Regions from separate parts of the Streptomyces sp. NPDC058683 genome, predicted to be linked through region 2. Evidence: riboswitches for the same ligand, from Rfam matches in the RefSeq annotation. Region 2 holds a riboswitch; each other region holds the start of a gene.
The links. A riboswitch is a leader RNA that binds a small molecule or an ion and turns the genes downstream of it on or off. The one in region 2 is predicted to bind cobalamin.

Region 1 (3,241 bases), on a different contig from region 2:
CTTCGACCGGCCGAGCGGTTCGGCACCGACACCGGATACGCGGTCGCCGACCGCGCACTCCAGGTGCACGGCGGCTACGGGTACCTCAGCGCGTACGGTATCGAGAAGATCGTCCGCGACCTGCGGGTCCACCAGATCCTGGAAGGAACCAACGAGATCATGCGCGTCATCGTGGCCCGCGGCCTCACGGAGGCGTTCGGATGAGCGACGTCCTGCTGCACACCGCCGGCCGGGCGGCCCACCTCACCCTCAACCGCCCCAAGGCCCTCAACGCCCTGTCCCACGCCATGGTCCGCTCCATCGACGAGGCCCTCACCGGCTGGGAGCACGACCCGGCCGTCGAGACCGTCGTCATCACCGGCGCGGGGGAGCGCGGCCTGTGCGCGGGCGGTGACATCCGGAGCATCTACGAGGACGCCCGCGCCGGGGACGGCACCGCGTCGGCGGAGTTCTGGCGCGACGAGTACCACCTCAACGCCCGGATCGCCCGCTATCCCAAGCCCTATGTGGCGATCATGGACGGCATCGTCATGGGCGGCGGGGTCGGCGTCTCCGCGCACGGCAGCGTCCGGATCGTCACCGAGCGTTCCCGGGTCGCCATGCCGGAGACCGGCATCGGCTTCGTCCCCGACGTCGGCGGGACCTATCTGCTCGCCCTCGCCCCGGGCGAACTGGGCACCCATCTCGCCCTGACGGGGGCTCAGATCGGCGCCGCGGACGCCCTGTTGTGCGGACTCGCCGACCACTGTGTCCCCTCGGACAGGATCGGGCGGCTGATCGCCGACCTCGCCGACCGGCCCGTGCGCGAGGCGCTCACCCGGCACGTGCGACCGGCGCCGGTGGGCGAACTGGCCCGCCACCGGGAGTGGATCGACGCCTGCTACGCCGCCGGCACGGTCGAGGAGATCGTCCGGCGGCTGCTCGCCCACGGCGCCCCGGCGGCGAAGGAGGCGGCGGAGACCCTGCTGTCGAGGTCGCCGACCGCCCTGAAGGTCACCCTGGCGGCGATGCGCCGGGCCCGGCGGCTCGGCCCGCTGGAGCGGGTCCTCGATCAGGAGTACCGCGTCTCCTGCGCCGCCCTGTCCGCCCCCGACCTGGTGGAGGGCATCCGCGCCCAGATCATCGACAAGGACCGGAACCCGCGCTGGTCCCCGGCCACCCTCGCCGAGGTCACCGACGCCGACGTGGACCGGTTCTTCGCTCCGCTCGGCGAGCGCGAACTGGGGCTCGCAGGACCCGGCACCACCACGGAGGCGGCCTGGTGAGGCGAGTTCACCGAGGCCCGGCCGCTTGACCGGGCGCACCATGGACGCGGCCGAGGCGGAGCGCAGCGGGCTGGTGGCGCGCGTGGTGCCGGCCGGCGAACTGCTCGGCGAGGCCCTCGCGGTCGCCGAGACGGTGGCGGGCATGGCGCTGCCGGTCGCGATGATGGCGAAGGAAGCCGTCGGCCGGGCCTTCGAGACGACGCTCGCCGAGGGCGTCCGCTTCGAACGGCGGCCGTTCCACCCGGTGTTCGCCACCGCCGACCAGAAGGAGGGCATGAACACCTTCGTCGGCAGACGCCCGACCGAGTTCCGTCACCGCTGACCCGGCATGCCCAGAACCGGCCACCAGGCGCGAGATGAAGATCACGCCTGGTCATGCGGTCTTGGCCGTGCCCCTGACACGCGGTACGGTCTGTCCGATATCGACGACGCCAGAACGGAAGCCGGTGAGAGTCCGGCACGGTCGCGCCACTGTATGCGAGAGCCCCCGGGACCTCGTGAGTCAGACCCGTAGCCGTCGTCCAATGCACCACCGAGATGGGACGCGAACTCCCAGAGGAGGTTCTGCCATGGCGCAGACCGTCGCGCAGCCGACAGCCACCACCCCCGTCGTTCCCGCCAAGCTGCCGCTGAGTGCGATAGCTCCCTGGGCGGTCTTCTTCGGCATCCTCATGCTCATCCTGCTCTACTTCGTCGGCGCCGAGCAGGGCGCCACCTCCGTGTTCAACGGCACGGACGTCCACGAGTGGGTGCACGACGCCCGCCACCTCCTCGGCTTCCCCTGCCACTGACGTAAGGGACGCCGCACGCTCATGAACTCCGCAACGGTAAGAAACCTCCTGGTGCGGGGCATGCTCGCCGGCCTGGCCGCCGGCGTGCTCGCCCTCGTCGCCGCCTATCTCCTCGGTGAACCGAACGTAGACAAGGCGATCGGCTTCGAGGACGCCCACTCGCACGAGCACGAGATGGAGGTCGTCTCCCGTTCCCTCCAGTCCACCGCCGGCCTGGCCACCGGTGTGCTGCTCTACGGGGTCGCCTTCGGCGGCATCGCCGCCCTCGCCTACTGCTTCGCCCTCGGCCGCGTGGGCCGCTTCTCGCCGCGGGCGACGGCGCTGCTGCTGTCCGGCAGCGCGCTGCTCGCCGTGTACGTGGTGCCGTTCCTGAAGTACCCGGCCAACCCGCCGTCGGTGGGCGACCCGGACACCATCGGCAAGCGGACCACGCTGTACTTCCTCATGATGGTGCTCAGCGTGCTGCTTGCGGTCGCCGCGACCATCCTGGGCAAGCGGCTCCGGCCGAGCCTCGGCACCTGGTGGGCGACCGTCGTCGCGGTGGCCGCGTTCGCGGTCGTCATCGGGCTGGCGTACCAGTTCCTGCCGACCATCAACGAGGTGCCGGCGGACTTCCCGGCCACGCTGCTGTGGCGGTTCCGGCTCTCCGCGCTGGCCATCCAGCTGGTGCTGTGGGGCGGATTCGGCCTGCTCTTCGGTGAGTTGGCCGAACGGCAGCTCAACCCCAGGCCGGCGACGGCCCCGGCCGGGCGGACGGTTCCCGCCGCCCACTGAACGATTCACGTCACGCGAGGGCCCTTCGGAACGATCCGGGGGCCCTCTCGCGTTCTCCGGGAACCGGCCCATCAGGCGGGGACGAGCAAGGCGAGGAGCGGAGGACCCGAGTGGCCAGACACCCCCAGCCACGCCGTATCACCCTCGGCGGCCACGAGGCCGTCGCCCTCACTGTCCGCGAGTACGAGCAACTGGTCGCCAGCCGTCGGCAGATCGGCGGCCAGAGCGCCCGGGTACGGGTGCTCGCCCAGCAGGTGAAGCGGACCGAACAGCTCCTGAACGAGCTGGAGAACCTGGTCGGCGACCCGGCGGACCGCCCCGAGCCGGACTGCCGTGAGCCGGACGGCCCGCCGGCGCCGGAGTGCCGGGCCGCGGCGGCCGCGGGCGATGCGCCGGACGCCGAGTGCCTGC
Region 2 (3,241 bases):
CCGGTCTGCGGGAAGGAGCCGATGGTCGTGGTCGGCAGCAGCGGCAGCCCGAGGTGGGCCCGCTGGGCGGTGGTCCGCTCGGTGTACGGCTGGGAGCGGCGGCCGTCGGCGTCGGTGATCGCGGCGGTACGGGCGCGGACCGCCGGGTCCCGGGTGATGGGGGAGTTCTCGCGGGAGGCGAGGTCGGCCCGGTTCGCCGAGAGCACGGCGGCGATGGTGTCGGTGCCCTGGGCGAGGCCCTTGGCGAGGGCGACGATCTCGGCGGTCTTCTGCTTCGCGAAGGCCAGCCAGCGCAGGATCTGCGGCTGGATGTCCCGCTCGGCCGCCGCGTCGAGCGGCACGTGGAGGAGGGAGCAGGAGGCGGCGACGTCGACCCGGTCGGCCAGGCCCAGCAGGGTGCCCAGCGTGGACAGGGACTTGGCGAGGTCGTTGACCCAGATGTTGCGGCCGTTGACGACACCGGCGACCAGGCGCTTGCCGGGCAGTCCGCCGACGGCGGCCAGCGCGTCCAGGTTGGCGGCGGCCGATTCGGTGAAGTCCAGCGCCAGCCCCTCCACCGGAGCCTTGGCCAGCACGGGGAGGGCCTCGCCGAGCCGGTCGAAGTAGGAGGCGACCAGCAGCTTCGGGCGGTCGGGCAGGGCCCCCAGGTCGCGGTAGGCCCGTTCGGCGGCGTTCAGCTCGGCCGGGGTGCGGTCCTGGACCAGCGCGGGCTCGTCGAGCTGCACCCACTCGGCGCCGGCGGCGCGCAGGTCGGCGAGCACCTCGGCGTACACCGGGAGCAGCCGGTCGAGGAGGGTGAGGGGTTCGAAGCCGGCGGCCACGCCCGGGGCGGGCTTGGCGAGCAGCAGGTAGGTGACCGGGCCGACGAGTACGGGCCGGGCGGTGAGGCCCAGTGCGAGGGCCTCCTTCAGCTCGGCGACCTGCTTGCCGGAGTCGGCGGCGAAGACGGTGTCAGGGCCCAACTCCGGTACCAGATAGTGGTAGTTCGTATCAAACCACTTGGTCATCTCCAGCGGCGCCAGGTCCTGGGTGCCGCGGGCCATGGCGAAGTAGCCGTCCAGCGCGTCGGCGTCGACGGCGGCCCGGTGGCGGGCGGGGATCGCGCCGACCATCACGGTGGTGTCCAGGACGTGGTCGTAGTACGAGAAGTCACCGGTCGGCACCTCGTGGATGCCGGCGCCGGCGAGTTGCCGCCAGTTGCTCCGGCGCAGGTCGGCGGCGGTGGCGCGGAGGGCGTCGGCGTCGGTCCGGCCCTTCCAGTAGCCCTCGATCGCCTTCTTCAGTTCCCGGTCCGGACCCTGGCGGGGGTAGCCGTACACGGTGGCCCGTGCTGCCGCGGCTGCGGACTTCGATGTCACGGAGATCTCCTTCGCGAGATGAATCCCTGAGATCCCGGAGACGGGACGAGAGCGCGAAGGGGTGCCGAACCGGACGGAAACGACCCTGCACGGCACGGTCATCCGCCTGATAGGTACGCCGACCCGCCCTCGAGGTCACCGGGATGTCCGCGCACGAGTGGTTCGCGCGCGGGCAGTTGGCAGGTCTTCGGACTCGCGGGCACGCCCTCCTGACGGAGGACACCTACCGGCCGTCGCTTCCCAGGTCCGTACGTCGGGCCCAGTGCGTATGACGGCGTTCGTTCCCACTCACCGCTGCGGGGCAGTCCCGGATTCCCACCGGGTTCCCTCTTGCGACGCATCCCGCCTGGCGGACGGGGCGAACCAGCTGCACCGGTCACCCTACGGGGTACCGCCGCGGAGAGCGGCGACACGTCCGTCATCCGGATGATGTGAGCTGGACCACCCGAACCCGGTCCCGGGCGGCGCACACCGTCGTCCACCTCGCGGACGACGGTGTCGAGACCGGGGCGGGATCTCACACCAGCGGGTGCGCCGCCGCGAAGGATCCGTTGTGGTGGACGAGGGCCGGGGCCTCTTCGACCACCGCGCCCGAGTCGATCTCGCCGACGACCAGCAGGTGGTCACCGATGGTCTGACGGAGGGTGATGCGCGCCGACAGCCAGCCGGTGACGTCGTCGAGGATGGGCAGCCCGTCCTGCTGCGCTCGCCAGCGCACCCCGGCGAACCGGTCGACCCCGCTGCGCGCGAACTGCCCCGCCAGGCCGGCGTTGGCCGTGCCGAGGACATGGACGGCGAAACGGTCCGCGAGGCGTGCGGCGGGCGTGCTGGACGCTTCGAGGCCGATGCAGAACGACACCAGGGCCGGCCGCAGGGAGACGGAGGTGAAGGAGGTGGCGGTGAAGCCGACGGGGCCCGGGAAGGTGATCACCGTGACTCCGGCGGCGTGCCGGCGCAGGGTGTCGCGGAGGATGTCCGCGCCGTCGGGGGCGGTGGCCGCCGGCGACGGACTTCGATGGAGCGGGGCGCTCATGCCCTTTCCTTTCGGTACGCAGGGGGAGTGGTGCGGGGCGTGGCCCGCGATGTCGGCCGTCACCAGGCGCTCGACTCCACCGCGATCGCGGGCACCAGCCCGGTACGCAGCGCCTCCAGGAAGCTCACGACCTCGGCCGCGACCGAGCGGTGCTGGAGGTCGTTGAGGACGTCGTGGTGGGCGTCGCGGACCACCGCCAGCCGGGAGCGGGACAGGGTCTTCGCGGTGCCGGTCAGGGCGTCGCGGTCCGCGAGCGGGTCCGCGTCGCCGACGAGGAGCAGGGTGGGGACGGCGAGATCCGCGTGGTAGGCCGCGTCGAGCAGGGCACCGGGCAACGGGGCGTCGAGCGTGCCCCGTTGCGCCTCCGGGTCGTTGCTGAGCACACCTCGGTGGGTCGGGCAGGACGTGCGGACATCGAGTTCGTCGTCCCAGGTGCCCGCCGTGCCGCCGCTCCGGCCCGGCAGCCCCGCCAGGACGACTGCTTCCGGCCGCACGGCGGTCGAAGAGCCGCCGGGACCGAGCAGTGCCGCGACGGCCGCGGCACCGGAGTCGGCGCCGACCAGCACGAGGGGACCGGTCACTCCGTCTTCGGAGGCCGCGGTGCCGTCGACGGCGGCGGAGAGCCGGTCACCGAACCGGGCCAGCGTGCCGGTGAGGTCGTCGGCGTCGATCTCGGGGCCGTCCACGACCCGGACGCGGTAGGCGTCGGCGGCGAGCCGCCTGCCGAAACGGCCGTAGGTGGCACGACTCTCTCCCCGGCCGGGCACCATGACGACGGTGCCGCGGGTGAGGAGGCCCTCGGGGGCGTAGTAGTCGGTGTACTCGGTCATCTCAGGCTCCTGCGAGTTCG
Region 3 (3,241 bases), on a different contig from region 2:
CACGGGGTTCATCAGCGCGGTCGGCTCGACCCGGCAGGCCTGCGCCTGCATGGCCTGCGCCCGCCCGATCTCGGCGCCCTCGCGCGTGACGAAGGAGTTGAGGGACATGTTCTGCGCCTTGAACGGCGCGACCTTGACGCCCTGCCGCACCAGCCACCGGCAGATACCGGCGGTGACCACGCTCTTCCCGGCGTCGGAGGTGGTACCGGCGACGAGGAGACCGCCGCCGTTCATGACGCACCTGCCGACCGCTGTGCGGAGCGCTGTGCGGAGCGCTGTGCCGGGCGCCGTGAAAGCGCCCCGCGCAGCAGGGCCCCGGCCGCGCCGGCCCCGAACGCCAGCCACCCCACCCGCCGTGACAACCGCACCGCCCGCTCGATGTCCGCGACTTGCACCGCACGCCCCTCCCCGTTCAGCACCGGCCGATGCTCGACCCGCCCGCCGTATGACAAGGTCCCGCCGAGCCGTACGCCCAGCGCCCCCGCGAACGACGCCTCCACCGGCCCGGCGTTGGGACTCGGGTGCTTCGCCGCGTCGGCCCGCCAGGCCCGCACGGCCCCCTTGGTGTCATCTCCGGCGACGGCGGCCAGTACGGCGGTGAGCCGTGCCCCCGGCCACCCCGCCACGTCGTCCAGCCGCGCCGAAGCCCACCCGTACCGCCGGTACCGGGCCGACTTGTGGCCCACCATGGCGTCCAGGGTGTTGACGGCCCGGAACCCGAGCAGCCCCGGCACCCCGCCCACGGCCCCCCACACCAGCGCACCCACGACCGCGTCGCTCGTGTTCTCGGCGACGGACTCCACGACCGCCCGGGCGATCCCGTCGGCGTCCAGGGCCTGCGGATCCCGTCCGCACAGATGCGGCAGCCGGGCCCGGGCGGCCTCGACGTCCCCCGTCTCCAGGGCGCGCCCGATGGCACCGGCCTCACGGGCGAGTGAAGTGCCCCCGACGACGGCCCAGGTGGCGGTCGCGGTGAGCGCGACGGACGCGGCGGTGGACGGTCGTACGAGCCGCTGGGCCAGGGCACCCAGAGTCACGGCGCCGCCGGCGCACACCGCGGTGTGCAGCGCGCCCCACCCGCGGTGGTCCCGCCACAGCACCTGTTCGACGGACCCGGCCGCCCGGCCGAACGCGGCGACCGGATGCCCTCGGCGCGGATCGCCGAGCAGCAGATCGCCGAGAAGGCCGGCGGCGGCGCCGTACGCGAAGACGCGACCGGCACCCATCGGCTCAGCCCGCCGCGGGGGCGGGGAGGGGCCGGGTACTCAACCTCGAACGGCAGCCGCGCATGGCGATATGTCCTCACTCAGGGTGTCCACGCCCTGGTTCGACGAGACCGGCGGTGAGAGTTCCTGGCTCCCGGGGATGGCTACCCCGGTGACAGTGGCGGGACCGCGCCGGATTCGCACCGGCTTCCTCTCTTGCCGCCGTACTTGGCTCCGGAAGTCCACCACGCCCCCGGAAGACCCGTCAACTTGCCGTTGACCTGCGAGGGGAGTGTGTGGGAAGGCCCACACCGGTTGTCCAGCGGGGCTCGTGGGGCATGGCGAAGGCTCCTCCCGAGCAGGTCGGGGAGGAGCCTTCGGCGGCCGCGAGCGGCCGGTCCGGTCAGGCCTTGGCCACGATCAGGTGGATGCCGTAGGCCACGGCGGCCGCACAGGCCGCGAAACACAGGTAGGCGGCGGTCACGGCCAGGGTCGCGGAGTTGCCCTGGGCCGTGGCGCGTTCACGGGCGGAGAGGCCCTTGATGCCGAGGGTGAAGAGGGCCACCATGCCCACGGTGACCACGAGGCTGACGCCGAAGACGGAGCCGATGGCTGCCCAGTCGATGTTCATGTCGGTTCTTCCTCGGGGGTCAGACGGTCGCGGCCGGGTCGGTGGCGGCCGGCGCGGGTGACGGGGCGGGGGACGGGATCGTGGCGGTGAGGTCGTCGGTCACCGTGCCCGCGGGCGGCGGGGTCACGGCGGCCATCGCCGTGGTCACCACGCCGGCCGGCTCCGTGCCGTCGGTGTCGTTGACGTTGGCGCTGTCCACCACCTCGCGGCGGGAGAGCTTCCAGATCGCGGCGCTGGAGGCGACGAGGAAGACGGCGACGACCGCCGTGCCCCAGTCGCCGAGGTCCGTCACGGACTCGGCGAGCGCGCCGACGACCGCGGCCGCGGGGAGGGTGAGCACCCAGGCGACCATCATGCGGGTCGCGGTGGACCAGCGGACCGTGCCGCCCTTGCGGCCCAGGCCCGCGCCCATCACGGAACCGGAGACGACGTGCGTGGTGGAGAGGGAGAAGCCGAGGTGGGAGGAGGCCAGGATGGCGGTGGCCGCGCTGGTCTGGGCGGCGAAGCCCTGCTGCGGCTGGAGGTCGGTCAGGCCCTTGCCCATGGTGCGGATGATGCGCCAGCCGCCGATGTAGGTGCCGAGCGCGATGGCGAGGCCGGCGCAGAGGATGACCCAGGTGGGAGGGTTCGAGCCGGGGGCGATGGAGCCGCCCGCGATCAGCGCCAGGGTGATGATGCCCATCGTCTTCTGCGCGTCGTTGGTGCCGTGCGCGAGCGAGACCAGGCCGGCGGAGGCGATCTGACCGGCGCGGAAGCCCTTGCGGGTGGCCTCGTCCTCGGCGTTCTTGCCGATCGCGTACGACAGGCGGGTGGAGAGCATCGCCGCGAGGCCCGCGACCACGGGGGCGGCGACCGCCGGGAGCAGGACCTTGGTGACCAGCGCGTCGCCGTGGACCGCGCCGAAGCCGGCGGAGGCGACGGTGGCGCCGATCAGACCGCCCATCAGGGCGTGCGAGGAACTGGAGGGCAGGCCCACCAGCCAGGTCACCAGGTTCCAGAGGATCGCGCCGACCAGGGCGGCGAAGATGACCTCGGGGCGGATGCCGTTCTCGTCGACGAGGCCCTTGGAGATCGTGTTGGCGACCTCCACGGAGAGGAAGGCGCCCACCAGGTTCAGCGCGGCGGACATGGTCACCGCGATCTTGGGCTTGAGCGCGCCGGTCGAGATGGTCGTGGCCATCGCGTTGGCGGTGTCGTGGAAACCGTTCGTGAAATCAAACGCGAGTGCGGTCACCACCACAATCGCGAGGATCAGCGAGAAGTTTTCCATTTACCCAGGCAATCTATAGAGGTCATCGGCCGTTGGACCGTAGGCAACCTGGATGAACGGAAGGTGAACTGGGGTCGTCTCCATGGTGTCTGGGATCGGCTTCGGGGTATTCGCGTGCGAGGGCGGGCGAGGCCG

Region 1: linked by a shared signal. The riboswitch ahead of ACFWXC_RS23805 (CbtB-domain containing protein) and the one ahead of metE (5-methyltetrahydropteroyltriglutamate--homocysteine S-methyltransferase) in region 2 are both predicted to bind cobalamin.
Region 3: linked by a shared signal. The riboswitch ahead of ACFWXC_RS32820 (cobalamin biosynthesis protein) and the one ahead of metE (5-methyltetrahydropteroyltriglutamate--homocysteine S-methyltransferase) in region 2 are both predicted to bind cobalamin.

Annotation. Positions count from the first base shown of each region.
Region 1 covers NZ_JBHXSK010000021.1:86,988-90,228, reverse strand. The annotation lists partial or broken gene ACFWXC_RS23820 (acyl-CoA dehydrogenase family protein) at 10-204, shown strand; gene ACFWXC_RS23815 (enoyl-CoA hydratase/isomerase family protein) at 201-1,265, shown strand; partial or broken gene ACFWXC_RS23810 (enoyl-CoA hydratase-related protein) at 1,291-1,587, shown strand; cobalamin riboswitch at 1,657-1,799, shown strand; gene ACFWXC_RS23805 (CbtB-domain containing protein) at 1,835-2,056, shown strand; gene ACFWXC_RS23800 (CbtA family protein) at 2,078-2,830, shown strand; gene ACFWXC_RS23795 (hypothetical protein) at 2,941-3,241, shown strand, end outside.
Region 2 covers NZ_JBHXSK010000012.1:107,089-110,329, reverse strand. The annotation lists gene metE (5-methyltetrahydropteroyltriglutamate--homocysteine S-methyltransferase) at 1-1,358, opposite strand, end outside; cobalamin riboswitch at 1,519-1,741, opposite strand; gene ACFWXC_RS15355 (flavin reductase family protein) at 1,876-2,391, opposite strand; gene ACFWXC_RS15350 (alpha/beta hydrolase) at 2,451-3,221, opposite strand; gene ACFWXC_RS15345 (LLM class flavin-dependent oxidoreductase) at 3,223-3,241, opposite strand, start outside.
Region 3 covers NZ_JBHXSK010000034.1:62,142-65,382, forward strand. The annotation lists gene ACFWXC_RS32815 (cobyric acid synthase) at 1-234, opposite strand, end outside; gene ACFWXC_RS32820 (cobalamin biosynthesis protein) at 231-1,226, opposite strand; cobalamin riboswitch at 1,327-1,467, opposite strand; gene ACFWXC_RS32825 (hypothetical protein) at 1,609-1,836, opposite strand; gene ACFWXC_RS32830 (anion permease) at 1,856-3,106, opposite strand.